One region of the Mesobacillus sp. S13 genome, then DNA from elsewhere that is predicted to be linked to it. Evidence: riboswitches for the same ligand, from Rfam matches in the RefSeq annotation. Region 1 holds a riboswitch; each other region holds the start of a gene.
What was found. A riboswitch is a leader RNA that binds a small molecule or an ion and turns the genes downstream of it on or off. The one in region 1 is predicted to bind S-adenosylmethionine.
Positions count from the first base shown of each region.

Region 1 (10,724 bases):
CCTTGATATTCTCATATAAAATGATCTGTCGTCGCGGATAAAGGAAATGGTACTTCAGGGCAGTGACTGCCTGACCATAGGTTTTTCTCAAGTCTCGTAAGTCCGACTCTCTTTCACTTATTCCGATCGTAAAAACCAAATGCCTGTCTCTTCCAAGCTGTTCCTTCAATAAGGTAAATAATTCAATATCCGCTGAAATGATCGTTACCCGGCCGTCTTTATCCAGAAATGGAATCGTGTCGCTACTGGAAAGGAGCAGCTGATTAATTTTACTGAGAAAATCTTCTCCTCCGACATCTCCATCCGCTTCAATGATCCCTACATAATACCCTTCAGGAAAGGATTCAATCTTCATTTTCTTGTAAAGATCTTCTACTACTCCTTCTTGAATATTAGGGTTGAGCAAAATGTAATTCAGTTGGCTTGCACGGTATTCATCCATGTGCTGGTAGGTCATTTTTTGGCTTTGTTCCAGTTCTTCCATGATCAGATTCAATGATTTGAATAGCTCTGTCCTGTTGACCGGCTTAAGCAGGTAATCCTTTACCTTATGCTTGATCGCTTCCTTGGCATACGTAAAATCATCATATCCACTGAGGATCAACAGTGACGGTTGAATTTCTTTTTGTTGGAGCTCCTTGATTAACTGAATTCCATCCATCCTCGGCATTTTAATATCCGTAATGACGATATGCGGTTCTTTTTCCTGTATAAGTTCAAGGGCTTCCTGGCCATCTGAAGCAATGAATGTTTCTAAATCTGGAAATTCCCGCTTGATCATAGCCTGTATGCCTAATCTAATATTTTTCTCATCATCAGCTATAAGGACTTTATACACTTTGGCTGCCCCCTTTCATTATTTTACAAGGCATTTTTACCGTCACCATCGTGAATTCGCCTTTGACGCTTGTAACAAACACTCCGTATTCTTTGCCATAGTAGAGTTGGATTCTCTCATTCACATTATGGATTCCAATTCCATTCCCGCCTTTTGAGACAGGAACCTTATTTGCCACCCCTGTACGGATTGATTCATTGAGAGCTTCACACTCCTTAACTGTCATCCCGATGCCATTATCCTTTAACTCAATGATGACATAATCATCAGAACATCTGGCACTTACCTGCAAGATTCCCTCTGTTTTCTCATGGTTAGGAATGATTCCATGCTTGATCGCATTCTCAATGATCGGCTGCAGTGACATTTTCAAAACTTCCTGATCACGCAGTTCATCCGGGACATCAATATCCAGGGTGAGCAATCCATCTAAACGGAGATTCATAATATCGACATAGTTTTTTATATAATTCAATTCTTCATCAAGAACAACAAAGTCATTTTTCCATTTGAGGTTGTAACGCATCATTTCTCCCAGTGACGTAACTGAGTCTGAAATAGCGTATTGCCCTTCAATTTCAGCCATCATCTTGATGTTCTCCAGGGTGTTGTAAAGAAAATGCGAATCAATTTGGGTTTTCAAAGCCTTCAATTCTGTTTCTTTTGCCGTTGCCTGTTTGTTGACAGCGTCGGCAATCAATCCATTCATTTTACCAAGAAGGCTTTTAAAATGAAATGCCAGTTCCGAAATCTCATCCTGTCCGTCAATCTCGACATCGACCGAAAAATCCCCTTGTTCTACCCGCTTCATCGAGTCCTTCAGCTTGTACATTTTTTTCAGGAGCAATAAGATCAACACATACGTGACAAATGAAAGAACAATGACAAGGAATATAATCCCGCTAAAGATGATGTTCCTCGTTTTAGCCGTTTCTGCATAAAGACCTTCTAGAGAAATAACATTCAGCAGATACGCATCCAAATCATCAATATAAGCAGTAATGACAAGGAAAGGAGTTTCATTGTTCTTGAATTCAAAACTTCCGGTTCCTTCGTGCTTTGATTGGTTGAACTTACGTTTTAGTTCTTCAGTGTCAATCCCCTCATCTTCAAAAAAGGTGTGGTGAAAGTTCCTGATCATATTGTTATCCTTATCGATGACCACATAGACTGAGTCAGGGTCCTGTACCGTACTGAACATCTTAGGGAAAAAGTTTTTTAGGAACATATTTATTTCAATTATGCCCAAATGTTCATCCTTTGGATAATCGAGCTCGCGTAACAATGAGATTTTCGCTGTGTTTTGTGATGGCAGCCTTTCCAGAACATCCTCTGTCTGTTGATCAAACCACCATACCTCCATTCCATTCCTGTTGATAACCTCTTCCCTCCATGGCTTTTCCATGATTCGTTCTTCTTTAAATAGAATCGGCCACATTTCGGTTATATACGGATTGGTGGTGTACAGACGGATATTTTCAATCGCTGGGTTATTAGCCTGCAGCCTTGTGACATTCGATAGCTCATTCATTCTGAAATCAATTAACTGATTGATATTGGCTTCGTTCCTGCTTTTGACAAAGTCAATGAATTCTATGTCCGAAACGACCATTTGGGCCGTTCGCCTCATTGATTCAATATTGTTCTTTATATGGATTTTCTCGATTTCAAGAGCATTTTCACTTTTAATCCTTATTTCATTGATTGCCCTGTCATACACATTGCTGGAAAAGATCGAGATAAAAATGATAATAGGAATAATGATAATGAGAATATATAAGGCAATCAGTTTTTGCTGCAGCGAAAGCCTGTCAATGCTTTTTGCTGCCTTATTGAGTTTTTTTGGAAAGTTCATCTGTCTCACATCCATCTTTTATCCACATAAAAATTATAAATCTTATATAAGGTACAAAACGTATTAATCTGTTTCAATTCAATGAATATTTTTCATACAAGATTTCTTTTGTACATGACTTTACCAAATAAGCAGGAACAGACTGCCCCTTCAAGAAAATTAATTCAAGAAGGAACAGTCTTTCCTAAAGTCTTTATTTAACTTGCTGCATCAAGTTTCTCTTTGTTCTTTTCGTAGATTTCTTGCTGATACTTTTCAACTTTTTCATAGCCGAATGAATCACGTTTCTTCAGGAAGTCGTTGAAGATCTTATCGAATTCTTTATCAGATTTAGCTAACAGAAGCTTAGGAAGAGTTTTGCCCCATTCCTGAGCGATTTTGCTTGCTGCTACACCTTCAGCGGAAGTTCCAGTCGGGCTGATGCCGTCAAATTCAGCATAGCTGACTGTCTTTCCTTTCGTCCAGTCTTCCATTTGCTTGAATGGTTCAGAAGCTGGCGGTGCCCAGGCAAGGCTCATGTTTGTATCCATTAGCATCCAGTATTTGAATGAAGCACCATACTGCTGGTCAAATGCAGCGCGGTCTTTGTTCAATAGCTCTAGAACCTCTGGCTTGAATTCAGGCTTGCCGTTAACCATGTCATACGTTTCGCCTTCTTTGCCCATGTAAAGGTCCATTTGTCCTTCTTCACTGATCATGTAAGTCAAGAATTGAATTGCTCTTTCTTTGTCTTTTACATCTTTAGAAATCAAAGTCACTGTCCAGCCTGAGATGCTGTCACCTGCTAATGCAGGGCCGTCTCCATTAGAGTTCGCTGGGCCGTCAACTGCGATATACACTGAATTAGGATCTTTTGCATACAATGCGTGTTGTTGCGCTGCAAGGTCACTGCGCTGGTAAAGCATTGCGAAGTATCTGCCTTGTGAAATCTTTTCTTCCATCTGTGGACGCTTGTCAATGAAGATATCCTTCGCAAGAAGTCCTTTGTCATTTGCTTCTCTGAAAGTCTTTAACCAAGCAAGATACTCAGGATCCTGGCTGCGGTCATAAACCTTACCGTCTTTTTCCATAGGGATATTCAGGAAGTTCTGCAGATAGCCTTCAAGAGAAGTATTACCTACATCAGTAAACTCATTCAACCCAAATGGAATCAATGGCGCACCATTCACTTCAGGGAATTCCTTCTTAGCAGCTTCAAGAGCCTTCAAGAATCCTTCTGGAGTGCTCATATCAGGGCTGCCAATCGCTTCATACATATCCTTTCTTACAAGGAATGTCTGGTTGGACGGCTTAAGGTCTTTATACTTGTCAAAATCCTTTGGTGAAGAAGAAGCATTCGGGTAGCCATACGTGTTGCCATCTTCTTGCTTATACCATTCTACTTTTGCTCCATCTGCTACTTTATAAAAATATGGATCATATTGGTCTGCAAGTTCATTTAATGGAAGGACAAGTTCACCTTCGATCATTTTCTTGACAGCATCTTCCCACCAGCCGATTGTGATGAAATCAGGTAGCTTTCCAGATGCGATCATAGTGTTCATTTTCTCTGCTTCGTTTCCAGCAGGTGAGATAAAGTTGACTGAAACACCTGTCTTATCCGTTACATACTTGGAAACAGCATCGTCACCCCATTTATGCGCGAACCATGAAAAGTTCACATACCAATCAAACGTAATTGGATCCTTATTGGATTGCCAGCCAGGAGCATCAGCTGTCGCTTTTGGTTTGTCTGCGTCCTTTTCATCGGAAGCGTTTTCATTTGTCTTGCTGGAACAGCCTGAAAATAGTGCTAAAACCAATGATAGAACAAGCAATAATGAAAAGCCTTTGGAAAAGAATTTTCTCCTCATTTTTTGACCCTCTCTCTTGTTTGTTTTTTTGGGGCCACATTATTAAATGTACACTGCTTTAAAAGGGCAGGAAAGGCTTTTTTCCTAACTACCAGCCTTTCCCAAGATCAGAAGGGGGTATCCTTCACACATAAAGCAGGACAATCGATAATGAAGCCAGATATTTAAATTTCTTCATTGAAGAAAAATTTAAATCGAAGTTAACAGATCAACCTTTTACTGAACCAATCAGCATTCCTTTTACAAAGTATTTTTGCAGGAATGGATAGACTAACATGATTGGAAGTGTTGTAACAACCATCGTTGCCAGTTTGATAGACTGGGATGTTACCGTCTTAGTGGCAATCGATCCTGCTGCATTCGTCATCATCTGGTTAGAGCTGGACTCAGCAACAACCTTGTATAGATAGGTCTGAATTGGCTGCAGGTCAGGATTATTCACGAAAATAACTCCGGCAAAATAGTCATTCCATTGATATACTCCCTGGAACAATGCGATTGTTGCGATAACCGGCATAGAAAGCGGGATGATTACTTTTATAAAAATCTCAAAATCATTTGCTCCATCTATTTTTGCGGCTTCCTCAAGAGAAGTTGGCAATTCCCTGAAGAACGATACAAAGATGATCAGATGAAAGAAGTTGAACATTGTCGGGATAATATAGACCAGGAAGTTATCAAACAACCCTAGGTCCCTAATCAATAGGAAGTAAGGAATCAATCCACCGCTGAAGAACATTGTGATGACACCGACCAGCATGTAGAAATTCCTGCCGTAAAGGTCACGTCTTGAAATGGCATAGGCAACCATTGCGGTGAAAAATACATGGGTGATTGTTCCGATTACTGTTTTAGCAATTGTCACCCCAAACGATGTAACAATGCCTGGCGTTTCAAAAACTGCCTTGTAGTTTTCTAAAGTGAACTCTCGCGGCCACCAGTAAATTCCGCCTCGCATGGCATCAACGCCATCATTCAATGAGTTGACGAGAACATACCAGATCGGGTAGACCGTAATCGCGCAGATAAAGAGCATGATGAGAATGTTAACGTTGTCAAAGATATATTCGCTTGTTGTTCGCCGGTTCCGTTTAAAAAGCTTAAACACAACCCCACCCCCTTAGAATAAAGATGTTCCATTCAGTTTCTTCGTAATCTTGTTAGCAGACAAGAGAAGGATAAAGGCAATGATTGCTTTTAATAACCCAACTGCTGTTGCGTAAGAGTAACGGGCGTTCTGGAGTCCCATTTGATAGACATAAATATCAATTACATTACTAGCGCTTTCATTCAAAGAGTTACGCAGGATCAATATTTGATCGAAGTTTGAATTCAAGACACCGCTTACAGCAAGAATGAACAGGATTGTGATCGTTGGACGAATCGACGGCAATGTAACATGCCACATCTTTTGGAAGCGATTAGCTCCATCAATCGTTGATGACTCGTATAATTCAGGTGATACACCAGCGATTGCTGCTAGATAAATGATGGCTGACCATCCAAGCTCTTTCCAAATATCTGAAAGAATGACGATTGCCCAGAAGTTATCAGGTTCAGCAAGGAAGTTTGTACGCTCGCTGATTAATCCTAAACCTAGCAAAATATCGTTAATGACTCCGATATCTGCCAGCCAGGTAGTCAAAATTCCGCCAAGCACTACCCAAGAGATAAAGTGCGGCAGGTAAGAAATGGTCTGAACCGCTTTCTTAAGCTTCATGGAAGTTAGCTCATTAAGTAAAAGTGCAAAAATGATTGGAAGCGGGAAACCAATGAGTAATTTTATCAAGCTGATACCAAGTGTGTTTTTCAGGACGATCCAAAAGTTTTCATCCTGAATGAATTCCTTGAACTGCATCAAGCCAACCCATGGTGCTTCTGAGATTGTCTTTATGATGCTGTATTCCTTAAATGCGATGATTAACCCATACATTGGGATATAGTTAAAGATGAACATCCAAACTACCCCGAGAAGAGCCATCGTTTGCAAATACTTTTGAGAAATGATTGTCTTTTTGATTTTTTTAATTTTTTCTTTTTTTGTAGGCTCTGCCAATATGGTGTCGCTGACTTGTTGTTCGACCGGCTGTTGGATCTTGACTTCCATTTCTTCACCACCTTAGTTGCTGTTGTCTTTCTTGTACCTTTATCATAGAAAAAAGGGCTTACATTTATAAGCCATCGAATTTTGCTTATGGTACCAATTTTTTAGTTTTTGGGTGATAGAGCAAAATATTGATACCATCATATTGGTATCGTTTTCACGGAAGACAGGAAGATTGTTGCTGTAAGCAGTATCCGGATTCAATCCAGACTGACCACAAACCTAAAGAATGGATTTTCAAGCTTAAAAAGGATAATCTAATCGTAGAGTTTTTTAAATCGATGCTATTGGAAAGGAATAAATTATGATTGCGAAAACAGAAGAAGATTTTAACGGATTAAAAGAAATCGGCAGGATTGTCGGCTTGATTCGCGAAGAATTAGTTGGGAAGACTGCACCTGGAATTACCACCAAAGAGCTCGATGAAATGGCAGGCAGGTTGTTTGATGAGCATGGAGCTATTTCCGCTCCAAAGGGGGAATACAATTTCCCAGGATATACATGCATCAGTGTGAATGAAGAAGTCGCCCACGGGATTCCGGGCAGCCGTGTGATCAAAGAGGGCGATATCGTGAATATCGATGTTTCCGGCTCAAAAAATGGATATTTCGCTGATACTGGCATCTCGTTCGTCGTTGGCGAAGGTGATCCGATTTTAACCAAGATTTGTGAAACGGCTGTAGAGGCTTTTGAAGCAGGCTTGAAAAAAGCGAAACCAGGCTCGAAGAAAAGCGGACTTGGCAAAGCAGTTATAGCGACCGCGCGAAAGAACGGACTGACAGTGATCAAAAACCTTACTGGCCACGGAATTGGGCGTACTATCCATGAAGCCCCCGATCACATATACAACTATCATGAGCCATGGGATGACGAACTGTTAAAAGAAGGAATGGTCATCGCATTCGAACCATTCATCTCAACACGCGAAGAAGAAGTCTTCCAAAATGAAAACGACGAATGGACCTATGTAACAGAAAACAGCTTTGTCGCTCAATGCGAGCATACGATCATCCTTTCGAAAAATGGGCCGATTGTGATTACCCGATAGAGCTCTTTTCCCGATGGAACCCCTTGCTGCTGCAGGGGTTCTATTTTTTTGGCCAATTCCTTTTATTTAATACTATATTCCTATTTTTCGTATTACTAAAAAAAATACAACAAAAATGATTGACACTTTTTCTTTGACACAGTAAAGTAATAAACAAGATTCATAACTCAATATTCGTTACTTCTTATCAAGAGAGGTTGAGGGACTGGCCCTATGACACCTCGGCAGCGGACTCCTTTGGAGGACTGTGCCAAATCCAGCAAGCGGGAGCTTGACAGATAAGAAGAGGCCGACTTTTAATTTTGATGTCCTCTTCTTTCTGAAGGGGACTTTTTGCTTTTCAAAATATCCCCACTTTTAATTTAATATCGATACTTTCTTATCAAGAGAGGCGGAGGGACTGGCCCTATGAAGCCTCGGCAGCGGACTCAAATGAGGACTGTGCCAAATCCAGCAAGCAATAGCTTGGGAGATAAGAAGAGTAATTGTCCTGCATTCATTGCGGCATGCCCTCTTCCTGTTTCCGGGAAGAGGTTTTTTTATTCATCTACAAAGGAGGAAGACAGTTGATTACGTTTGAACAAGTGGAGAAAGTTTATGAAAGCCGCGGGAATAAGGTAGCGGCACTTAATGGAATCGATCTGGAAGTTAAAGAAGGAGAGATATTTGGAGTCATTGGTTTTAGCGGTGCGGGAAAAAGCTCGCTGATCCGCTGTGTGAATTTGTTGGAACGGCCGACATCTGGAAGGGTGATTGTGGATGGCTGCGATATGACTTCCCTGTCTGTAAAAGAAGTGAGAGAGGTTAAAAAGAATATTGGGATGGTATTCCAGCATTTCAATCTTTTAAACTCCAAGACAGTATTTGAAAATGTTGCGATGCCCCTCATTCTCAGTAAGCTTCCGAAGGTGAAAATCAAAGAGCGGGTTTATCAGTTGCTCGACTTTGTCGGACTGGCTGATAAAGCAGACAATTATCCAGACCAGCTCTCGGGCGGCCAGAAGCAGCGAATCGGAATTGCCCGGGCTCTGGCAACCCAGCCGAAAATCCTGCTTTGCGATGAAGCGACATCTGCCCTGGATCCGCAGACAACCAGCTCGATCCTGCAGCTTTTGAAAAAAATCAATAAGGAGTACAACATAACGATTTTAATCATTACCCATGAAATGTCCGTCATCAGGGAAATTTGTGACAGAGTTGCTGTCATCGAGGATGGAAGAATCATCGAGGAAGATACTGTCTTCAGTGTTTTTTCAGCGCCTAAAACAGAAACGGCAAGAAATTTCGTCAGCACCATCATGAATGACAGCATTCCTGATTCCGTGTACAGGATTATTGAAGAAAATTCAGGACTGCATAAGGTATTCCGCATCAACTTTGTCGGTCAGTCAGCCGGTCAGCCGCTTCTGTCCCAGCTTTCAAAGAAATTCGATATCAACGTCAATGTTCTTTTCGGCAATATCACAGAGCTTCAAGGAATCCCATTCGGAAACCTGATTGTCGAGTTTCAGGGCAGTGATAAAGAAATTCTGAGAGCCCTTAATTTTATCGATCAGCAAAAAGTAAGCATAAAGGAAGTGACAGCACATGCTAGTTAATTCAGAGCAAATTATTCAGGCCTTAATCGAAACACTGCAAATGGTTGCGTTCTCCCTCCTGTTTTCGGCAGTCCTCGGAGTGCCGCTGGGAATCGCGCTTGTGGTCACCAGGAAAGGCCATTTACTTGAAAACGCCCCTGTCTTCAATGTACTAAACAGTCTCATCAACGTCTTTCGATCAGTGCCATTCATTATCCTGCTGGTCGCAATCATCCCGCTGACCCGGCTGATTGTTGGTACGTCAATTGGTACAGCAGCGGCTGTAGTTCCACTAGTCTTCTATGCCGGTCCGTATATTGCTAGATTGGTAGAGAACTCCCTGCTGGAAGTGGATCCCGGAGTGATTGAGGCAGCTGAATCAATGGGTGCCACACCATGGCAGATTGTTTTCAAATTTATTCTTCCCGAAGCGATGAGCTCGCTGATCCTTGCTTTTACGATTGCGACGGTTGGATTGATCGGTGCATCAGCAATGGCCGGAGCAATCGGCGGCGGCGGCCTGGGCGACCTGGCAATTACATATGGTTATCAGCGCTTTGATACCCAGACAATGTTCATCACAGTTGGCATCTTGATTGTAATGGTTCAGGGACTTCAATCCCTTGGAAATATATCAGCTAAAAAAATCAGAAGAAGATAACCAGGAGGAAAACAAAATGAAAAAACTACTATTACTATTGATTGTACTTAGTCTCGCATTAATTAGCACCGCATGCTCAAGCTCTTCATCATCAGCTAAAAGCGGCGAAACCGTCAAAGTGAAACTTGGCGTCAGCGGAACCGATCACCGAGTCTGGGATTTCGTTGCCAAAAAAGCAGAAAAAGAAGGAATTGAAGTCGAAATCGTCACTTTTTCTGATTATGTTCAGCCGAACCTGGCACTTGCAGAGGGTGAACTGGATGCAAACTCATTCCAGACGGTTTCCTATTTTGACGCTTTTATCAAGGAACATAATCTAGACCTTGTACCAATCGCTACCACACTTATTGCACCAATGGGTCTCTATTCAGATAAATACAAAGACGTGAAAGACATCCCTGAGGGCGGAAAGATTGCTCTTGCAAATGAAGCTACCAATATGGGAAGAGGACTTCTTTTACTCCAGGAAGCTGGTTTGATCAAGCTTGAAGACGGCTTCGATGGTATTGGCTCCCTCGATAAAATCGTTGAAAATCCGAAGAACCTTGAATTTGTGACGCTTGTTGCCGGACAGACTCCGAGGGTACTGCCAGATGTAGCAGCATCCATCATCAATAATGGAATCGCAGTTGATGCAGGACTTACACCGAAGAAGGATGCGATCTTCCTTGAGAGTGCAACTGCAACTCCATACATCAACATCATCGCTGTCCGCGAAGAAGATAAAGAGAATAAAACTTTGAAAAGATTAGCTGAACTTTACCAGCAGGATGACACAAAGGAGTTCA
Region 1 covers NZ_CP084622.1:3,797,183-3,807,906, forward strand. Annotated here, with positions in the region: gene LGO15_RS19405 (response regulator) at 1-838, opposite strand, end outside; gene LGO15_RS19410 (sensor histidine kinase) at 831-2,693, opposite strand; gene LGO15_RS19415 (type 2 periplasmic-binding domain-containing protein) at 2,891-4,546, opposite strand; gene LGO15_RS19420 (carbohydrate ABC transporter permease) at 4,755-5,582, opposite strand; gene LGO15_RS19425 (ABC transporter permease) at 5,667-6,653, opposite strand; gene map (type I methionyl aminopeptidase) at 6,955-7,698, shown strand; SAM riboswitch class I at 7,880-7,983, shown strand; SAM riboswitch class I at 8,075-8,177, shown strand; gene LGO15_RS19435 (methionine ABC transporter ATP-binding protein) at 8,265-9,296, shown strand; gene LGO15_RS19440 (methionine ABC transporter permease) at 9,286-9,936, shown strand; gene LGO15_RS19445 (MetQ/NlpA family ABC transporter substrate-binding protein) at 9,953-10,724, shown strand, end outside.

Region 2 (10,724 bases), 1.7 Mb from region 1:
TAATAAATCACAAAGTTATGCCCAAAGAATCAAGGCTCAAGTGAGAAAAAGGCTGGCGAATTACGATAGCATTGCAATTCACCCTGACTTGAACACTTACGGATCTGAGGATAATTTTGAATGGAGGCAGTATTTCTTGCGGGATGATGACGGTTCTTTATCTAAATGCCCATACCATAGAGTGCTTAAATTCCTGGGTATCGATAAATAAAGCGCAGGAAGCTCCTGCGCTTTACTGTTGGTTCATTAGTTGGATTAAGGCATCAGTGGTGACAATCGTGGCAAACTCTTTATGAAGCATCGCCAGTTCAAGTTCCTGGATTGAATCCGCAGTGTGCTTCACTCCCTTGTGGTCCGTGATTTCAAAGGCTGCGATCGCGTCAGACACAATGAAGCAATCGAAACCGAGATTACCGCTCATCCTCGTGGTAGTCGAGACACAGTGCTGTGTCGATAATCCGGTGATCACCACTGATTTAATTTTATTTTGTTTCAGATAGGATTCCAGCTCGGTTCCAATGAAAGCGCTGTTCACGTTTTTCGTAAAAATAACTTCCCCATCCAGCGGCTTGACGACATCCTTGATTTCAGTCCCCAGTTGATTTCGGTGATGCAAAGGAGAAGCCGGGTCAAGTGACAGATGCTTCGTAAAGATGACATTCCCCTTTCGATTCCTCCATTCAGTTAAAAGCCTCGCGATATTCCTTTCCGCTTCAGGGTTGTTCCGCTTTCCCCAATATGGATCGTCAAATCCCTTCTGAACATCTAATACAAGCAGCGCCGGCAGCGCCATCATATTCATCTGCATTCCTCCTCCATAGTCACTGCTCATTTTTTGTCATTCCAGGAGTTTTTACTCATGATTGTAATCTTCCATGGAAATTACTTCAAATCTGTTTATGAATCATGTTAAACTCTATGAAGATGTTTTTTACATAGGCGAAAACTTGATGAGGAGGATTTTTGTGAAACGGTATTCGCTGTTATTCCTATTATTCACGTCACTCGTTCTTTCTGCTTGCAGCAGTGATGAACCAGATGAAGAAGTCGAAGCCGAGCAACCGGCTAAGGAAGTAGTCAAAACGGAAGAAACAAAGCCGAGTAAATTTGAACACTTGAAAAATATAAGTATAGAGGTTACAGAAGAAAGCCTGATAGCCCTGGATCCTGGCTCGATGATGGACGATTTAAGCTATGAAAAAGATATAGAGGATATCGGTTTCAACACCCCAGAATTGGATCCAGATTTAAAAAAACAGCTGCCGGCAAAACTCGAAGAACTTGCTAATGAAACAGATGATTTAGAGATTATTAAAAAGGGACTTGTTTCCCTATTGGCCAGTCCACATTATGATGAAATTATCGAGAATGCCAGAGCGTACGATCCCCATTTCGAAGAGCCCTTCCTGCCTGACCCGACAAAGTCAATAAGCGAAGAAGAGGAAAAGGAAGCGTCGGACAAAGCAATCATTCTCCTCGATGCAAGCTCTAGCATGCTTCAACAGACAGACGGCCGTGTCAAAATGGAAATCGCGAAAGACGCGGTAAAAAGCTTTGCCAAAACAATCGGCCAGTCCAGCGAGGTTTCATTGGTAGTCTATGGTCATAAAGGCTCCGATTCAAATGTCGATAAAGGAGCTTCCTGCTCGGGAATTGAAGAAGTATATCCAATGGCCAAATACGAAAAAGAAGTTTTCCATGGAGCGGTCGACTCCTTTGATAGCAAGGGCTGGACTCCGCTTGCTGGCGCCATTCAAAGGGCAGCAGAGATGAGCAGCAGCTATGATGGAAATACAACAGTTTACATTGTCAGTGACGGTGCCGAAACTTGTGATGGGGACCCAGTCCAGGCAAGTAAGGACCTAGTTGCCAAGAATGCTGAAAGTACGGTTAACATCATTGGATTTGATGTGGATGGGGAAACGGAAAATCAGTTAAAAGCCGTTGCTGAAGCCGGAAACGGTGAATACTTCAAAGCCGATAATCCTGAGGAATTGAAGAATACAATCCAGTACGAGTGGCTCCCTTCCACTCTCGACCTGGCCTTTGCTTTTACGATGGCTCCAGACGGATGGGATATGGTCGCAGAATACAAAGTTGCAGAAAAGTATCCTCTTGAATTATGGACCATCGGAAGAAAAGAAGCACACCGGATCATTGACGCAGCTGCCATCATGTCCGAGAACGGCTGGATCACTGATGAACAATATTCCGAGTTAAGAGATTGGGGATTTGAACGCAGCGAAGCCATGAAGGAACTCCATTACACCATGAGCAAAACCAATCGTGAAAAAGCAGATACCGAAAGCCAGGAAATCAGGAAAAGAGTCGATGAATGGACAGAAAAAATGAAAGAACTGAAAAAAGAGCGCGGCGATACTTGGTAAAAAAGATGGTCCGATATAATGCGGACCATCTTCTTTATTCAATCACCATGCCATGCTGAGTTCTCATAAGCTTAATTTGCCTGTCCTGATGTACATTCTCGTAAATCGCTTTGGTCACCACAATTTTTTCTCCATTAAGCCGTATCCAGTATTCCCGTTCCTCAGTAAAGTTGCCAAATGTATTCATGGTTGTATTAGTTACTCCTTTATCCTCAACGGTCCCCTTTACAGAATGAACCCCAAACTGGGAGTAAAGGTAGTCTTCATAGGCAAGAGACAAAAGAACAATACTAGAGAACCAAGTCATTGTCACCAGAATAGATTTCATTTTTAATCACCAATTCTAGTTTTAACCAAACAGAAAATTGCTATCCTTTCTTTACCAGCAATCAAAAAAGAACGCAAAATTTTCATGCGTTCTTCTCAGGCTTATAACATTTGATTGGCCAATGCAATAGTGTCTTTCTTCGATTGCTCATCCGAGATATTAGGATTGTAATAGCCAATACTATAATAGATTCCATCCTTTTCAAAAACGAGAGTTCCTTTCATATAATCTCCAGCCGTCCCATCAGCTAGCTTAACTTCGTCCCCTGGACCTTCTGGATATTCAATTTTAAAATTATGGACAGTAATCATGAAAATGATGTTATCTTCTTTGTTTTTTGAAACACTGTCAAAATTGACTTGTAAATCCTTCCCATCATGCTTAAAATCTTCAATCGTCATTTTCAGCGGCATGGCGTCAAAAGGAAAATCCTTAGGCGGAATTACTTCAAATGGCAAAGAATCTAAGCCAACTTTCAAGGATGGTACATTATAAAGGATCGGAATACTTTTCAATTGTTCCTCAGTGGCATTTCCAGTTTGTTCAACTTTCTCAAGTTTACTTGTATCGAGCACTTCGTTTTGTTTTTGCTGATAGCCGAAAAGCAATAGTAGAAAGATTATAGGAATAAATGATAACTTTTTCATATGCTCTCCCCCCTTTATGTTTAATACGGAAGGACATTCGATAAGTTTCAAAATTTAGCCATTTTTTCAAGAACTAAACAATAACTACTTCTTATCCTTCCAAACTTTTGCTCCAAATCCAACTGCCAGGACACTAAAGATACTGCCAATCAATATTACAAATGCCGTCATTTTAACTCCTCCTTCAGATTTACCAGTGTGTAGGCCTATTTAGTGTCGAAGGTAATTTGGTTTCAGCATTACCTTTTGATGAGTTGATCTGAGCCTGAGTCAGAAAAAAGCTGCCTTCCAGATTTGCATCGCTTAAGTCGGCATCCCTTAAATCGGCACCGATAAAGTCACACACCTTCATGTCAGCTCCTTTGAGATTTGCAGCAATCAACAGTGCGCCCCGTAAATCGGATCCTCTGAGATCCGCTCCTATTAACCTGGCACCAAAAAGGTTCTTTCCTCTCGGCTGCTTCCTGTTTTTTACTCGAGAACGGACCAGTTCACTGGTTTTTAAGAGGAATCCGTTAACCTCTGCTCGATGTGCAGGAATATCCAACTTGAGAATTTCAGCAGATTCAAGGTTTGTAAGCTGTTCTGTTTTTTCATAAATAGTTCGGAGACTACCGTATAATGGCTTCGCGTACTCTAATTTCATGGATTCATCCAAGTAAAGTAGCATTTCATGTAGCTGCTGCATGATCGGGAATACATCGAACATTTCTTTCGCTGTATCTGGCTGGTCTCGCCAATCCAGCCCCCTATAGGTAACTTGTGAAACCTTTTGCCCCGCACCGAAGCATTCGTAAACTGTACATCCTTTGAAGCCTTCATCCCTCAGTTTGTTATGAATCCCACAACAGTAATCCTTCTGCAAGTTCTGACAAGGCACCCCGGCACCCTTATCAAAAGCAAAGTCAGCTGATTTCGCATATGGCAAAGCCACACAGCATAAACCAAAGCAACTTTCGCAATCGGCACTTAACTTATTTTGCAACATTTGATTATTCATTTCTCTTAATCTCCTGTAGTATAATTCCATCTTTTGTTAAATATAGATTATCACATTTCACCTTAGAAAAAATAAAAAAGCAGGGGGAATCCCCTGCTTATCTTGTCACTATGCCATACTCCGCAGCCAGCTCTTCTCCTAAAAATTTTGCTAACTCAAGCATGCCGAATTTCCCTGCCTTTGCTTCGGCATCAGAATTGTAGTTAGTATTTGTATTGATATCGTAAGTGAAAATTTCACCTGACTCATTTCTGATGAATTCAATTCCGGCAACATTAATATTGTTAGCTTCTAGCACTCTCTTATATTGATCAATAATAGGGTCCTTGAATCCATCGATAACCTGGAATTTCGGCTTTTCATCAACCTCTTCTCCTACAGGACAGAAAAGGTCTCCAATCTGGCAGGCATCTGCCGGGCATAATTCAAAGCCTTCAGATGTATCGACCCTCACGGCATAAACAAATTCTCCGCCTACGAACTCACATCTTGTTATATAGTTCTCCGGAGACTGGATATATTCCTGAATGAGCGTAACACCATCCACCGGTTCTTCAAATGCAGAGCCATTAACATATGACTTCAATGCATCAGCCGATTGAAAAAGTTGTACTCCAAGACCCTTTCCTGCACGGTTATGCTTAGTGATAAACGCTTTCCCTTCGAATTCCTTGGCCGCTTCTAAGAGCTGTTTTTTACCGACAGTCGCTATTGTCCTTGGAGTTTTTACTCCTTGCTTGGCCAGCTCAAGGTATTGCTTGACCTTGCTAACTTCCAGTTCCAGCGCGCGTGTTCCGTTGAAAACTTTGCGTCCGTGAGCCTCCAGCCAGGCTAAAACCTGGGCAGTATATTCCGGAGCGAATCGATGGCCTCTCGTGTGAGACGAAGCGCTCATCCTGCTATAAAAAATACCTTGTGGCGGTTCCTTTGATAAATCCAGCAGTCCTTCGTCAAGATGCCATTCCTCAAAAGGAACACCTAGCTCCTCTAACCGCTTTGTTAAATGAATTGTCCATTCACTATTTTCATGGATGATATATACTTTGCTCATATTTACTCATCTCCTTATGGTAGTTCAAGCAATCGCTTGCTTTCTTTTTGCCTCAACAAGAGGCATAACCTGCTTTGCGAAACGTTCCATTTCTTCGAGCTGCGGAGAGAATTGCAGCAGAAGCAACCCTAATCCGGCTTGTTCATACTGAAGAATTCGCTCGGCGATTTGGTCTGGAGTGCCAATTAAATTCGGGCGTAACCCACGGTTTGACACCGAGTAATCCTGGTGCTGGATTTGTTGTTCAAGCTGGGATTTACTTGTGAAATCCTTAAAGCCAGCATAGGCACTTGATTCCTTTACAGTCGTAATGCGTTTCAATTCTGCGAATGCTTCTTCCTCGGTGTCACGACAAATGACATAGGCAGCCATTCCGAACTCCGACAATTCTGGATTTGACGTAGCCGCTCTGCGGACTTTCATGTCTGTAATTTTCCGTTCAATTTCTTCTACTGTTCCGCCATGCATGACATAGGCATCACATTTTTCAACAATGGTCTGTTTTCCTTTTGGACTTTCTCCGCCGGCATAAAGGACCGGATTCGGCCGCTGAACTGGTTTCGGGAACAGCTTCGTATCCTTGAGCTGATAAAACTTGCCTTCATAAGAGAAGGTTTCATCACGCCATAGTCCCTTGAGTACATCTATGAACTCTATAGTCCTGTCATATCGCTCATCATGTTCGGTAAAAATTCCGCCGTATTGCCTTGCTTCTTCCTCCCACCATGCTGAAACAACATTAAGCGTAAATCGACCGTTGCTGAGTTGATCAATATTTGCCGCCATTTTTGCTGTGATAGCCGGATTGTGGAAGCCCGGTCTAACCGCTGCCATTATTTCAATTTTTTCCGTTACTGAAGCCAGTGCGGCAGCAGTTGTCCATGCTTCAAGGGAATCGCACTCTGGCCCTTTTATATCATTCAAGTATAATTCGGCAATTAATGTTGTAGAGTAGCCCCATTGTTCTGCTGATTGAATCACTTTCTTTGCATAGTCAAAGGTAGGCGGCATGTTTTCGTCTTCTACGTTCCTTAGCCATCCGCCAAAAATAGGCAGCCAAAATCCGTATTTCATCTCAATCTCTCCTCTGCTCATAGAATTCCAACTTAACAAACCTGATAAGTTGGTTTTATAAGTAAAACAATAAAGACTCATAAATAAGCCTCCTAAAAACAAAAAGCTCCCTTCTTCAAGAAGAGAGCCATATCATACTCTCTTCTCATCTTTCAGACAAAAATTGTCCGCAGGAATTGGCACAGTATTCTTTAAGAACCTGTTGCCGAGGTTTCGCAGGGCCTTTCCCTCCACCTCTCTTGATAAGAAGACATAAATATTAAATTTTAGTTCGTTAAAGTGATAATATTCCAAATTCATTCAAAAGTCAATTCGTTTATCGAAATATTATTAGATTCCGACCGGAAACCCAGACAAAAATTTATTTACCCTTTGAGATGCTTCTATCAGTCTATCTGGTGGCTGAACCATGGCAATTCGGACATAGCCTTCGCCTTGTTTGCCAAAAGCATCACCAGGAACGACGGCAATTCCTTCTTCATCAATTAGCTTGAAAGCGAAATCGCGGGATTTCCAGCCGGCAGGAATTTTAGCCCACACAAACATCGTTGCCGGAGAATTGGCCACTTGCCAACCGCTATTCCTGAACCCTGAAACCAATGCATCCCTTCGTGCTTCATACTGTTTCAGCTGATCCCCCAGAAAAGAATAATCTGAGGTCAGTGCAGCAATTGCTGCTTTTTGAATCGGGTAAAAAATACCGTAATCGATATGTGATTTGAAGGAAGCAAGAATATTGATCACCTGTGAATTCCCAGCGACGTAGCCAATGCGGCAGCCTGCCATATTGAAGGTTTTTGACAATGAGTTAAACTCTACCCCTACGTCTTTGGCGCCCTCCACCGAAAGGAAGCTGGTTTTCGGATTCCCATCATAAATCAATTCAGAATAGGCGAAGTCGTGCACCACGAGGATGTTATGTACTTTAGCGAATTCGACTACCTGTTCAAAAAAGCTGCTGTCCGCCAGAGCCGTGACAGGATTTCCAGGATAACTCAAGATCATCATTTTTGACTTTTCTAAGATTTCTAGAGGAATCTCATTCAGCTGCGGCAGATATTGATTTCTCTCCAACAAAGGCATAGCATAGATCGACCCGCCGGCAATGGTTACGCTAGCTTCATAGATTGGGTAACCTGGATCCGGAACAAGTACATAATCCCCAGGGTCAATGATTGCAGTAGCCAAGTGCGCTAGCCCATCCTGCGAGCCCATCAGCTGCAAGACTTCACTTTCGGCTTCTAGCTCAACAGAATAACGCTGTTGATAAAAATATGTAACTGCCTCATTAAATTCACTGATTCCCTTTAACGTGTATCCATATCTCCCTGGATCCATCGAATATTTAGCAAGTTCCTCCATTACAAAAGAAGGCGGGCCAAAATCAGGACTCCCTATACATAAGTCAATAACATCTTTCCCGTTCATCAATGCTGCCTGTTTACGGTCAACCACTTCCTGAAAAATACTTGATGTCATCTTTCTAATCTTTTCTGATCCGTAAATATTCATGGAAATTCTCCCTTACTGTTTATTTCTTTAACGCTGTGAATTGTTAGAATCTTTTAAAATATAAATTCGATTATATCAGGGGCAGCCAGTCATTTCTAGCAAAAAAAAAACAGGACTGCTTAAGCAGCCCCTATGTTCGTGTAATAATTTTATCAATAATCCCGTATTCCAAAGCTTCCTGTGCACTCATAAAATAATCCCGGTCAGTATCCTTTGCGATTTTTTCAACCGACTGGCCAGTTCTATCGGAAATAATTTGATTCACATGGTCGCGCAGCTTTAGGATTCTTTTAGCCGAAATCTCAATCTCAGTCGCCTGGCCTCTTGCACCGCCCAACGGCTGATGGATCATGATTTCACTGTTAGGCAATGCAAATCTTTTCCCTTTTGTACCGGCAAGCAGCAACATGGCTCCAAAAGATGCGGCCATTCCGATGCAGATTGTGCTGATGTCGGGCTTGATGTATTCCATCGTATCAAAAATTGCGAATCCTGCTGTGGTTGAACCTCCAGGACTATTAATATAGATCGAGATATCCTTTTCAGGATTATCTGCTTCAAGAAACAGAAGCTGAGCAATAACGCTGTTTGCCACCTGGTCATTGATTTCATCTCCAAGCATGATAATCCGGTCTTTTAAAAGCCTTGAATAAATATCGTATGAACGTTCTCCCCGGTTTGATTGTTCGATGACATAAGGAATTGTACTCAATTTGGTCCTCCCTTTCCTGCTTACGCAGCCATTTTGAAAGTAGAGAGAGGTGAACGAGAGTGTAAAGACATCTCCGGTGAACAAGGAGTAAGTGAAGGGATCTCCTGGATGCTTTCAAGCAACACAGTCGGATCCTCAGACTGAAGTGATTCGCAAAGCAAGTCTGACAGCAGCTTTTCTTCATCCTCGGTGAGTCCTTGATCCACTTCTTGAAGGTTTCCATCACGCTCGAGTCGTTTCCTGGCCCGGTGAAGAGATGCTTTTATAGCCATTTCCGTTGTATCCATAAGCTCAGCGATTTCGCGTGATTGAAAACGGAATGCTTCCTTTAAAACTAAAATAACAGCCTGCTTCGGCGTCAATTTGGCCAAAACCATCTCGACTGTATCGATCACGTTGCCATTAGTAAATGAAGCGAGATCTTCCGGTATTCCCGTTACCTCACGGCTGCGCTTCCTGACCGTATCAACCCAATGATTGTAAGCCATTTTTTTCAACAAGGCCGAGCTGATCTGTGAAGGCTCATAATGGTGGATTGCCTTAACCGTCACTTCCTGCACAAGATCATCACCATCCCAGCTGCTCTGCGTTAAAAACCGGCAATATCTCTTAAGATTTTGATAATGGTCCATGACACCGGTATCCTTTGCTATATCCATTTTCCTGAGCTTGTCGATCGACATCCTGTTCACTCCTTTGAACCTCTCTGTCCCTTAAACGGATTTAGGGAGAGGAAAGATACGGCCTGCAAAAATTTTTATCATTCTTTCTTTAACATATGCTGGAATTGAATTTAGCCAGCCTTATCAGACTGTTTATTTTTTCTTAGTACTACTGCTAATGGTATTAAAATTATTGGTATTAAAGCCAGCAAATAATATCTGGACAATGGCTTTTTTTCGGGAAAACGGTCAGGATAAGTTTCCTTTAAATGCTGCTTGATCAGAACTTCAAACTCAGTTAGTGGAATTCCTTCGGCATCGACTCCCCATTCATCAAAAAGCCTGGCTGCCTTTCCGCCAAATGGACGGATGTAATCTCTGGATGGAGTATATCCTAACTCAAGATCATACTGCATATTGGAAAGAAAATATTCGTCCGGCTTTAACTGCAAAAGTGAAGTGGATCTCGAAAAACCAAACTCAACGATTTCATATCTTCCCTCAGAAGATTTATTCACTCTCATGGGGCCGATGATCAAACCATTGTATAGCACTGGAGCAACCCACTGATTTAATGGTCTTATAGCTATATTCAACTTGTTATCAATCACTAGCTGATGATCGGCAACAAACTGCCCTATTTTCCAGTCTTCCGGATTTCCATCGTTAATCACAAATGAAAGAAACTCCTGGTAATTATCCATTGCAGTCTCGAAAACTTCAGGCGGGACATGACGATTCACTTCAATAGAGCCAAAACCCATTAACACCATAGCCACTAACAATAAAAAGACTCTTTTCATCCTGAACATTACTCCTTTTAAACGCCAGCAAAATCATTTTTATAAAATACACCTCGACCCGCTCATTAAATAGGAAAGTTTACGAATACAACCTAGTCATTTACTGATTTAGCAGCTTTGCCAATACCAAACTCCTGATTCGCTTTCTTAAATGTCCAGTTCACCAGAAAAATGCCCGTGAAAATCAGTGCTCCGCCTGCATAAACATGGCATTCGACAACCTCATTAAGCAGTACCCAGCCAGTGAGCACACCGAAAAATGGTGCCAGGAACAAGAAAGCACTCGTCTTGCCAGGGTCTCCCTGATTGATCAAGTAAAACCAAATGGCAAACTGGACAATCGAGGCCATGATTGCCAGCCATAAAATCACTGAGATAGAAATCGGAGTAATCGTCAGCTTCGGTGTTTCCAGCGTAATTCCCATCAGTAGGAGGATAATGCCTCCAAAGAGCATTTGATAAGCTGTCAGCACCCAAACATTGAAGCGGCTGCCCCATTGTTTGATCAGGATGGTCCCGATGGACCAAAACACAGCTGCCCCCAGACC
Region 2 covers NZ_CP084622.1:2,064,946-2,075,669, reverse strand. Annotated here, with positions in the region: gene LGO15_RS10600 (YqcI/YcgG family protein) at 1-211, shown strand, start outside; gene LGO15_RS10595 (cysteine hydrolase family protein) at 233-796, opposite strand; gene LGO15_RS10590 (vWA domain-containing protein) at 966-2,387, shown strand; gene LGO15_RS10585 (hypothetical protein) at 2,422-2,715, opposite strand; gene LGO15_RS10580 (hypothetical protein) at 2,817-3,362, opposite strand; gene LGO15_RS10575 (pentapeptide repeat-containing protein) at 3,553-4,362, opposite strand; gene LGO15_RS10570 (ATP-grasp domain-containing protein) at 4,460-5,413, opposite strand; gene LGO15_RS10565 (LLM class flavin-dependent oxidoreductase) at 5,438-6,487, opposite strand; SAM riboswitch class I at 6,630-6,736, opposite strand; gene LGO15_RS10560 (aminotransferase class I/II-fold pyridoxal phosphate-dependent enzyme) at 6,818-7,999, opposite strand; gene clpP (ATP-dependent Clp endopeptidase proteolytic subunit ClpP) at 8,130-8,711, opposite strand; gene LGO15_RS10550 (sigma-70 family RNA polymerase sigma factor) at 8,732-9,394, opposite strand; gene LGO15_RS10545 (hypothetical protein) at 9,505-10,176, opposite strand; gene LGO15_RS10540 (DMT family transporter) at 10,269-10,724, opposite strand, start outside.
Region 2: it holds a riboswitch for S-adenosylmethionine, as region 1 does, so the genes downstream of both, LGO15_RS10565 (LLM class flavin-dependent oxidoreductase) here and LGO15_RS19435 (methionine ABC transporter ATP-binding protein) in region 1, are expected to answer to the same signal.

Region 3 (10,724 bases), 2.1 Mb from region 1:
CTGTCATCAAGAAATCTGTGCAGCTGGATCCGGATTATCCGGGCGTTACAGGGATTGCCCGTGCTTTCTTTGAAGAGCATCACGACTGGGAAAATGCCGTTGAACTGGCAGTCAATGAAGGAGTCCGAACCGGTTCGCCAAAGTGGTTTGACGTCTTGAATCAGTATGTAGAACAGGGGCATACCAGACAGTTCTCACCGTCTTATTTTAACGAGGCGTTATCGGTGCTGTTCCAGGTGGACCGCAGCCGGTTTGAACAGCTGTCTGTATCCCTGTGGGAAAGTTATCGGGATCAAAGCTCCTATATGAAATGGCTGAGGGAGTTCAACCAGTTGTTCAGTGGGATGGACGGCAATAGAAGAGATGGCTGGACCCATCTTTCAGCGGTCTATCAGGACACTTACTTCGAATTGATTAATGGAGATCGGTTGATTAAGGAAATCTCACCGCTGATTCCTGAGTTGCTGACGAACTGGCTGAAAATTACGAGTCCAGTTAACAGCCTTGTTTCAGCATCATCAATCATTGCTTGGAATGAGGTTTTTCCAGGAACCATTACCACGTCGGCGATTCACGACGCGGAGAACCTTGTCCTGAATTCTCGCCAATACGATAATGGATACGAAGATAGCATGCAGTTATTTGAGACCATCATTAAGTGGGCTGAGAACCATGAAATCGAAGTAGGCAACAGGATAAAATGGATGGTCCGTGAGCTCCAGGAAACCAATGTCCATAATCTGCTGATTGCCGGTTTATCTGGAAATGGAAAGTCATCCTTCGTCAATTCGATTGTTGGCGACGAGCTGATTACCTCTCCCACTGGTGCTGTCATCAGGTTCATGAACGATGAGAATCCGGAAATCCAGGAAATTAATGATACGGCAGTCCGCCAAATCACGGATCTCGAGGACTTTAAGGAATCCGCCGGAGTTCGCCGCCAGAACCATAAAAAGGAAACGATCATTGACTTCAGAGCTCAGTTCCAATTCCTGCACGACCATCAGTTGGCGCTAATTGATTCTCCAGGAATCAATCGTAATAACTATGACAATCATCCGCTGTACAATTACTTGAGGTTTGCTGACAGCCTATTATTCGTGCTTAACGCAAATGACCCTTTTACGGAAAAAGAAAGGGAAATCCTCACGAAAATTTCCGAGTACTTCCCGCAGCTGCCTATTCACTTCCTGTTGAATAAAATAGATGCTGTCTACAGTCAGCAAGAGGCAATAGAAGTATTTGACCAAACATCAGCGGAAATCAGCCAATACTATCCTGAAGCAAAGATGTTCGCTTTCTCAGCTACTTATGACATAGGCAAGCAGTTGAGAGATTTCTCTGATTTTATCCAAGCAAACAGAAGCACAGTAGACTTCGAGCAGGAGCGCATAGCAAAACTGCAATTCTTTGTGAGAAGGGCGATCACATATTTGCTTGATAAACGGATTGAAATTGAAAATGACCATATGGAAACAATCAGCTGGAACGAAGAGATGGTAAGCAAGCTGAATGGTGCGATCAATCAGCTGGGTGACATCGAGGAAGAGAAATCGAAATCCATTCAGAAGTCGTACCGTAAAATCAAGGACGAAACCCGTACGGAAATCATTGAAAAAATTCCGGGAATCCTGCGGAGTTGTTCTGAATTGGTAACAGAGGATAGCGATTTCGGAAAAATCCATACTGAAATGGATGAAGCGATGAACAAGAAGATAAGAGAATATCTTGATGAAACACTGTTGCCGAAATTCCATGAGGATTTGCAGAGCTGGATTCAGCATTCGAAGGACGAATTCGATCATAGCCAAAACTACCTGAATGAAATGGCTGACGGTTTCAACTCGATGTATGGAGATGAACGGATCAGCCTGGACTGCGATTTCAGGGTACTTGATGATTGGCGCCGCGATGCAAGCCGGATGACGAACGGCGTTCACTATGAAAAAATCAACATCATGAACCGCTCGACACCACAGCAATTCTTCCTGAAGAGCGCAGGCAAGCTGCTAGGCGTGCTGCCGCAAAACAATGCGATGCTTTATAACCGATACAAAACCTATCTGGAGACAGAAGATTATTATGAGATCGGCGTAACCACTGCGAAAAGATTCCTGCAGCAATTCGAGATTTTTGAAAAATCGATTGAACGAGATGTGAACCTGTTCTTCAAAAATCCATTCAACGTTCTAGAAAAAGCAGTGGAAGATGCCAATTCCGAAATCGAGTATGGCAAGACGGAACTTGAAAAAATGAGAATCAACCCAGAACTGTACCGCGACCCTTTGACACTGTACGAAGTGAAGCTTCGCCAGTTTGAATGGATGACCGCAGCAGGAAGGGGTTAATTGAAAAGGAAGATTCCTAAGCGGAGTCTTCCTTTTTGCTTGGTGTGAAAAAAGAATAAAATTAAATTTTCGAAATAATATTGACAATATGAGTATAGGAGTTTAAAGTAAAATTTATCGATTTGCAACATTAACTCAATAAAGAAATTCTCTTATCAAGAGTGGCAGAGGGACTGGCCCTATGACGCCCAGCAACCGTTCCAAGTGGAATTGGTGCTAAATCCTGCAAAACAATTTTTTTGTTTTGAAAGATAAGAGAGGAATCCGACCTTTGCATTTTTACTGCGTTTGAAACCTCTCTTTTCTGGAGAGGTTTTTTTATTTGTGTTAGTCAGGCAGATCAATCAAAGGGGGAAATTCAGATGAAAAAAGGAATGAAAAAAGTATTTTTAGGTGCAGTTGCTTCCGCATTGCTGCTGACAGGCTGTGGCGGAGGAGAGACGAAGACGGCCTCCGGTCCTGTTGAGGGAGTTCCGGAGCGATTTGCCAAAGGTGAGGAAGTCAAAATTAAAGTTATCCGCAAGATTGGCGGAGACGACCATACTGCACAATTTTTAGCCGGAGCGAAAGCAGAAGGAGAAGCTCTTGGCTTTAAGGTAGACGTTTTTACTGCGAATGGAGATACAGCAAAATTCCATGACGCGATTAACCAAGGGCTGCAGCAGGATTATGATGGATTCATCATCTCGCATGGTGACGATGCGGCAACAGTAGATGATGTGAAAAAGTTAGTGGATGAGGGCAAAAGTGTTGTAACTTTTGATTCGAATCCAGACCTTGCTCAGGTAGAAGGTGTCACTCTTACTTCCCAGGACGATGAAGCCCTCGCCACTCAGGCGCTAGACCAGCTTGTGAAAGACCAAAATGGCGAAGCAAATATCGTTTATCTATGGGTAGATGGCTTCCCGCCGATGGTAAGAAGAAATAAAGTTTACCAGGAAACCTTAAAGGCGAATCCAGGAATCAAAGAGGTTGAGAGATTCGGAGTGGCTGCAGCCGATACTAGCGTACAGACGCAGAACGCTGTTGCAGCGATGTTGAATAAGCATCCAAAAGGAGAAATTGACGCGATTTTCGCAACTTGGGACGCATTTGCGATCGGTGCAGCACGTGCCATCAAGGAAGCAGGCCGCGATGAAATCAAGATTTACGGAATTGATGTTTCCAATGCTGACCTGCAGGAAATCCAGGGAGATGGAAGCTCATGGAAATACACGGCCGCTGTTGACCCGAAGCTGATTGGGGAAGTGAATATGAGATTGCTTGCGAAAAAGCTTGCCGGTGAAGAAACTCCAGCAAGCTATGACCTTGAAGCATCACTGATTTCACAGGAAGAGCTGCAGCAGTCAAAAGAACCGGTGAACATGGCAAATTTAGCTGAAATCATCGAAGGCTGGGGCAAATCCGATGCATTTTTGGAAGACTGGATGGAGAAATTGAAGGATCATTATAAGAAATAAATATGGAAATGGTTGGTTGAGAAGTTTTTATAGCTGAAAAAAATATTATATAGCGACTTTCTCGATTATATAGCGACTTTTTCAATAATATAGCGACTTTATTGGTTTTATAGCGACTTTTCAATTTATATAGCGAGAATTTCACTTTTATAGCGAATTGGAAATTCTGTGCGATTTTTTCCAGTTTACACTCAATCAAAACAGGCACTCTCAAACTTAAGAGAGTGTCTGCTTTGCAGAATGATAGAGAGGAGACATCGGGATGGAACTTCAAATGAAAAACATCAGTATTGAGTTTCCGGGAGTGCTTGCGCTGAATAAGGTGGATTTCAGCACAGAAACGGGCAGGATCCATGCGTTGATCGGTGCGAATGGCGCTGGCAAATCCACATTAATGAAGGTGCTTTCTGGAGCACACGACCATTTCACCGGTGAAATCCAGCTTGATGGCAGGAAGGTGGAAATCCGCAAGCCGGCAGATGCGCAGAAACTCGGAATCCAGACGGTATACCAGGAGGTTGATACAGCAATCATCCCGTCGCTGACTGTAGCAGAAAATATCATGCTTAATCACACAGTGCAGGGAATGAAAAACAAGCATTGGGTGAATTGGAAACAGCTTTTCAATCAGGCAGAGGCCATTTTATCAGACATGCACCTACAGATTCCCGTAAAAAAGCTGGCCGGGGATCTGACCCTCGCCGAAAAACAGCTTGTTCTGATTGCCCGGGCAATTTCAAGTGAATGTTCATTTTTAATCCTTGATGAACCAACCGCTCCTCTCAGCCATATCGAAACGACTGAACTGTTCAGAATTACAAGGGACCTGGCAAAGAGGAATGTGGGCATCATCTTCATCTCCCATCGCTTGCCAGAGATTTTTGAACTGTGTGATGAGCTGACAATTATGCGAAATGGCGAACTGGTCGCTAAAAAGACTATTCCTGAAGTCGACACTCAGCTGGTAATTGAATACATGCTCGGCCGTAAGCTGGAAGACCAATTCCCGGAAAGGGTCAGCAAGTCTGGTGAAACCCTTCTGGAAGTTGAAGGACTAACAGATGGAGATAAGGTAAAAAACACTTCTCTCCATGTAAGGACAGGAGAGATTGTCGGATTGGCCGGCCTTGTAGGAGCTGGAAAGACTGAACTATGCAAAGCGTTGTTTGGCGCAGTGCCAATAAAGAGTGGAACCGTAAAGTTAAAAGGAGAAAACCTGAAACTGACAAGTCCTCATGCAGCTGTAAAAAGCGGCCTGGCCCTTGTGCCAGAAGAGCGGCGCAAGGAAGGTGTGCTTGTCGCAGAATCAGTTACCGCGAATCTTACAGCTGTCAATCTTAAGAGATTCTCAAAATATTTCAGTTTTATCGACCGTCGGGCTGAGAAAAAAACTGCACAGGAATACATAAAGGCTCTCGGAATCAAGACTTCCTCAGAAAATGCGAGGGTCGAAAACCTCTCGGGCGGGAATCAGCAGAAGGTGGCGATTGGCAGGTGGCTGATTGCAGATGCAGACGTGTATATCTTTGATGAGCCAACCAAGGGGGTCGATGTAGGTGCGAAACGGGATATTTTTGAGCTGATTGCCCAGCTTGCAGCTCAAGGGAAGGGCGTCATTTATGCATCATCCGAGCTGTCCGAAATCGTCGGCATCACGAATCGGGTTTACGTGCTCTATGACGGTGAACCTGTCAAGGAGCTGGTAACCAACGAAACAACAGAAGAAGAACTTTTATTTTATTCAACAGGAGGAAGGTAGGATGGAAGCGAAACTCCCATTGCAGCAAGAGCCAACACCCAAAAAGACATTCGAACTGTTCCAGTTCCTATATAAATATGGGACGATATTGACCATCTTTGTCCTGGTCGCAATCTTCGCGGCAGCAAATCCTTCTTTTATCAACGGAGATAATGTCATCAATATCCTGCGCTCGATTTCAATCGTGACGATCATCGCGGTCGGGATCACCATCTCGCTGACTGTGGATGGTTTTGATTTATCTGTCGGCTCAGTAGCATCACTATCCAACGCTATCGTCATCTCGATGTTTGTCTGGTTTTCGCAGAACACTTTAATTGCGGTATTGTCAGCGATCGCAGCCGCCTTGATTGTAGGGGCAATCAATTCGTTGATGATCGTCAAGCTTAAGATTCCAGATATGCTGATGACGCTGGCAATGATGTTCATCATCCAGGGAACAGCGTTGACTTATACGAAGGGCGCAACAGTTTCGGAGAATATGATTCTTCCTGATGGCAGTTTTTCAACAGGAACCATTAGCCCGTTATTCGCTAAAATAGGGCAGGTTCCGTGGATCATCCTGATCATGGCGATCGCCGTCATTATTGTCCATATATTCCTGACGTACACAAAGCACGGACGCTATATGTATGTGATTGGCGGGAATAAAGAGGCGGCCAGGCTTTCGGGTATTCCGGTCAACCGCTATAAAACGGCTGCCTACCTGCTGTCTGCGCTATTCGCAGCAATTGGCGGGATTGTTTTGGCCTCACGTGTCATGACTGCTGAAATCAATGCAGGATCCCCTTATTTAATGGATTCGGTAGCCGCTGCATTCATTGGTTTTTCCGTTCTGGGTGCAGGCAAGCCGAATGCGTTCGGCACATTTGTAGGAGCGGTACTGATCGGAATTTTGCAAAACGGGCTTGTGATGATGTCTGTACCGTATTACGCAATGGATATCGTGAAGGGAACCGTGCTGGCATTTGCGCTGGGGATTACCTATTATAAGCAGAAACATTAGTCGATCAAATTGCTCTATTTGGAAATAAAACAAGCAAGCCGGATTTAGAGCCAATCTAAATCCGGCTTTTTTATCGTTCCAAGGTGGAGGAATATGGAAGCTTTAGCAAGAATATAAAGAACTTATGGTAAAACAGTCAATTCGATGAGGAAAGGATATCACGATGAAGAGACTTTTAATGTCAGTGGTTTTGGGGGTCAGTTTACTGGGCAGTGGCTGTTCTAATCAAGAGGGTGCAGTAACAGAGAGCAAGAAAGAAGTTATTCTTCAAGAGACGGAGGCTTATTGGCCGACAAAGCAATGGCGAACGTCCTTGCCAGAGGCGCAGGGAATGGATAGCTCCAAGCTTGTGGAACTTTATGAACAGCTTGAAGGCAATGATAAAGTCCATAGTTTCATAGTGGTAAGAAACGGCTACATCGTAGGGGAAAAATATGGTGGGACATATTCAGAAAACAGCAGCCATAATGTATACTCAGTTACCAAGAGCATTCTCGGGGCTGTTGCTGGTATTGCAGCTGAAGAAAAAGTAATTAAATTGGAAGACCGGGTTTTGAACTTTTTTCATGATGTACCAATTGAAAATATGTCACAGGCTAAGAAACACTTGACCATCAAGAATTTACTGACGATGACCACTGGATTCGATTGGCCGGAGTGGACGGAAAACAAAGGCGTTTGGACAAATTGGGATAACAGCGAGGATCAAGTGAAGTATTATCTGGATCAGCAGATCAACGAAGAGCAGGTAGGCAAATTTAATTACTCGAGTGGTGATCCGCACACACTTTCAGCCATCCTCCAACAAAGGCTGGGCAAAACAACATCAGAATATGCTTTTGAAAAGCTCTTTGAACCAATAGGCATGAATAGTGTCCGATGGAGCCCTGATAAAAAGGGGATATCAATGGGCGGTGCTGGTATCTTTATGACCCCGAGGGATATGGCTAAGTTTGGTCTTTTATATTTAAATAAAGGCCAATGGGACGGCAACCAAATTGTTCCGATGGAATGGGTCGAAGAATCTATTTCTCCGCAGGCAGCTACAGAGATTCCCGGGGGCGAAAACTATGGATACTATTTCTGGCTGACTGAAATGGATGGCCACAAAGTATATGAGGCGATGGGAGCGCATGGACAGTTCATTGGAGTCATTCCCGACCTCAATATCGTAGCTGTACAGACTGCTTCAGGCAATGACTTTGACGCTCTGCTAAAAGAATATGTCATTCCGGCTGCAGTTTCGGAAGAACCAATTAAGGTAAATGAAGAGGCGAATAAAAGACTAAAAGAACTTATGGAATGAGCAGGTGTATACATTGGTTTTAGTCTTTATACTACCGAGCTGTTTAAATAAACTGTACCTGCAGTAAGCACATTTCAAAAAATGAAAGAATAGCCTAATGAAAGGCTTGCCTAAGTTCTGAGCTTTTTCATTAGTTTTCATTAAAAAAGAGGAGGGATCGGTAATTTACGGAAAGATCTTTATATACATATCAGAATGGGTTTTATTATTAATTGCCGTTTTTTATTTTCTTATCTTCCAACTGCTATTTCTAGCGAACATCGCTGTGGTAGATAAGGTAGAAGATTCTATGAATTTTCCATACAGTTATTCGTTTGTTTTTTGGTCTTATATATCATGTTTTATTTTTACATAAAGCATCTCCAGGGGAGCCGTTGGTACAGGGAGGTCAAGCAGTTCATATGGGGGTTGTTCTTCGCGGCCGCTGCCGTAAGCAGTCTGTTTTGGTTTTCAATGAATGTAGCAGTGTATTCAAAAGAGTTGTTGAGTAATCAAACACTGCTTGCCTCCATCTTTCTAGGATCCACCATGCTGGCAGCTCAAATTGCGATCAAATTCAAAAGGGAAGGCTCAGGTACAAACTGAGCCTTTTATCATTCCTCAAAAAATGGTTTGTTCGCATAATAATACATCCAGCCCATCATAATCCCGCCGCCAATGAGATTGCCAATCGTCACGGGAATCAAATTGTGGATCACACCTGCAAAGGTAACGGACTGTGGGTCATCGAGGACCATGCTGATCGCAAAGGTGCACATATTGGCGATGCTGTGTTCATAGCCCGATATGAAGAAGCAGTAGACGAAGAACACCATTGCGAACATTTTTGCTCCGTCGCCCTTCATTGACATCGGCAGGAAGAATGCCAGGCAGACGAGCCAGTTACAGAGAATTCCCCTGAAAAATAGCTCTGAAGTTGGTGCAAGTGTCTTTTTTTCAGCGACACTCAACAAGAAACCATTTACCGAATGATCATTAAATAATCCTGTTGTGTAAATCAAAAAAGCGAACGCAACTGCGCCAATGATATTCCCGATATAGCTGTAAATCCACATCCTGGCCACCTGCACCCAGGCCATTCTTTTTCTCAGTGCCGTAAACGTATAATAAAAGGTGTTGCCTGTAAACAAATCACCTCCACCATAGGCAATCAGGATAATGGCTGCACCGAATGTAATGGCCGCTATAGGGTAGGCAAAGGGCGAGTGTTCCACATAAAATGGATTTCCCGTCTTGAACGCAACAATCACCCCAAAGCCGATGAACATCGAAGCCAAGGCAGCTCTTGCCAAATAGCGTGTCCTGCTCTGTTTGAAAATTTTGTGCTTCTTTAAAGCCAGTTTTTCGACTTCTTGTAAGGCTTGTACTTCCAAATGAAATCACCCGATTTTCTTCATATATAATATCTTCTAATGTAAATGATTCCCCAGACTGCAATTAAAAATCAGTAAATCTTGCAACTGAATGCAAACGACGTGCGAAGAGGGAGGAATATATTAAAAGCAAATGAAAAAAGACTGAATCCGCTAAGATTCAGTCTTTTTTGGCATGTTTAAAATGTATCCCTGACGAACTTCGGATTGCGCTGCATCGACGCAAATAGGACAATGCCGCTTACGAGCAGCAGCACGCTTGTCAATACGAATACTGAGCTGAAGCCGAAGTATCCGGCAAGAAAACCGCCTAGTATTGGACCGACAATGTTCCCGAAGAAACGGAGACTTGTGTTGTAGCCGAGTACCTCTCCCTGCATGGCCACCGGTGCTTCTTGCCTGATATAGGCAACCCTGACTGGTATGATTCCTCCGATGGTGATTCCGAGCAGGAACCGGATCAGCACCAGCTGCCAGATGTTCCCCACAAAACCGCCTGGCAGATAGATGATCGCTGATAAAAACAGGAGCAAGACAAGTATTTTAATGTAGCCAACCCGGTCGGCAATTTGCCCCCATTTCCGTGCCATCAACAAGTTGCCGAGCCCTGCTGCCGAAAAGGCGATTCCAGAAAAGAAAGCGAGATTTTCAGGCCCGTGCAGCTCACCAACATATAGAGACAATATTGGCTGGATACTGAAATGGGCAATCTGGACAAGCATGGACATGAGCAGGACATTCACCATGATTGGGTTTTTGAAGATATGCTGAAGAACTTCTTTGCGGCTGTAATTTGTTTTTGATCCGTTTTTGATATCAACCCTGTATTCCATCACCATGAACACTAACAATCCTGACAGGACGATGAAGGCCGAGGTGGATTGGAAGGTTACCGCGTAGCCTAGGGAATCGGCAAGTACCCCGCCGATCATCGGTCCTAGAAGGGCGCCGGTTATACTGCCTGTCTGGAGAGTTCCTAATACCTTGCCGGCCTGTTCCTTTGACGTCTGCGTGGATATCAGAGCCTGCGACACAGGGATGAAACCTGAGAATAACCCCATGAACATCCTAAGTAAAAATAATTCCCATACAGAATTGGCTAATCCTAACAGGAAAACTGAAAAGCCCATGCCGAAAGCCATGAAAATCAGGATCATTTTCCGGCCGAACCGGTCTCCAAGCCTTCCGATTGCCGGAGAGAATAGAAATGCAGTAACGAATGTAATCCCGAAGGTCAAGCCCGACCAATTTTGGACATACCTTTCTGAAAAATCACCGAACGTCTCAATGTATAAAGAGAGAAAGGGCATCACCATTGTCATGCTGCCGGCGATAAAGAAATTCGCGAACCACATGATCCTCAAGTTGCGTTTCGCCTTTTGCTGCTGGGTCATTCCATCAACACTTCTTTCTCAGTGCGAATATTTCGCTTTTCTAAATATTATACCAAATTTTTGCTGTATTGAAAACCA
Region 3 covers NZ_CP084622.1:1,041,101-1,051,824, forward strand. Annotated here, with positions in the region: gene LGO15_RS05295 (dynamin family protein) at 1-2,348, shown strand, start outside; SAM riboswitch class I at 2,498-2,606, shown strand; gene LGO15_RS05300 (sugar ABC transporter substrate-binding protein) at 2,711-3,808, shown strand; gene LGO15_RS05305 (sugar ABC transporter ATP-binding protein) at 4,071-5,567, shown strand; gene LGO15_RS05310 (ABC transporter permease) at 5,569-6,573, shown strand; gene LGO15_RS05315 (serine hydrolase domain-containing protein) at 6,737-7,879, shown strand; gene LGO15_RS05320 (formate/nitrite transporter family protein) at 8,473-9,252, opposite strand; gene LGO15_RS05325 (MFS transporter) at 9,432-10,646, opposite strand.
Region 3: it holds a riboswitch for S-adenosylmethionine, as region 1 does, so the genes downstream of both, LGO15_RS05300 (sugar ABC transporter substrate-binding protein) here and LGO15_RS19435 (methionine ABC transporter ATP-binding protein) in region 1, are expected to answer to the same signal.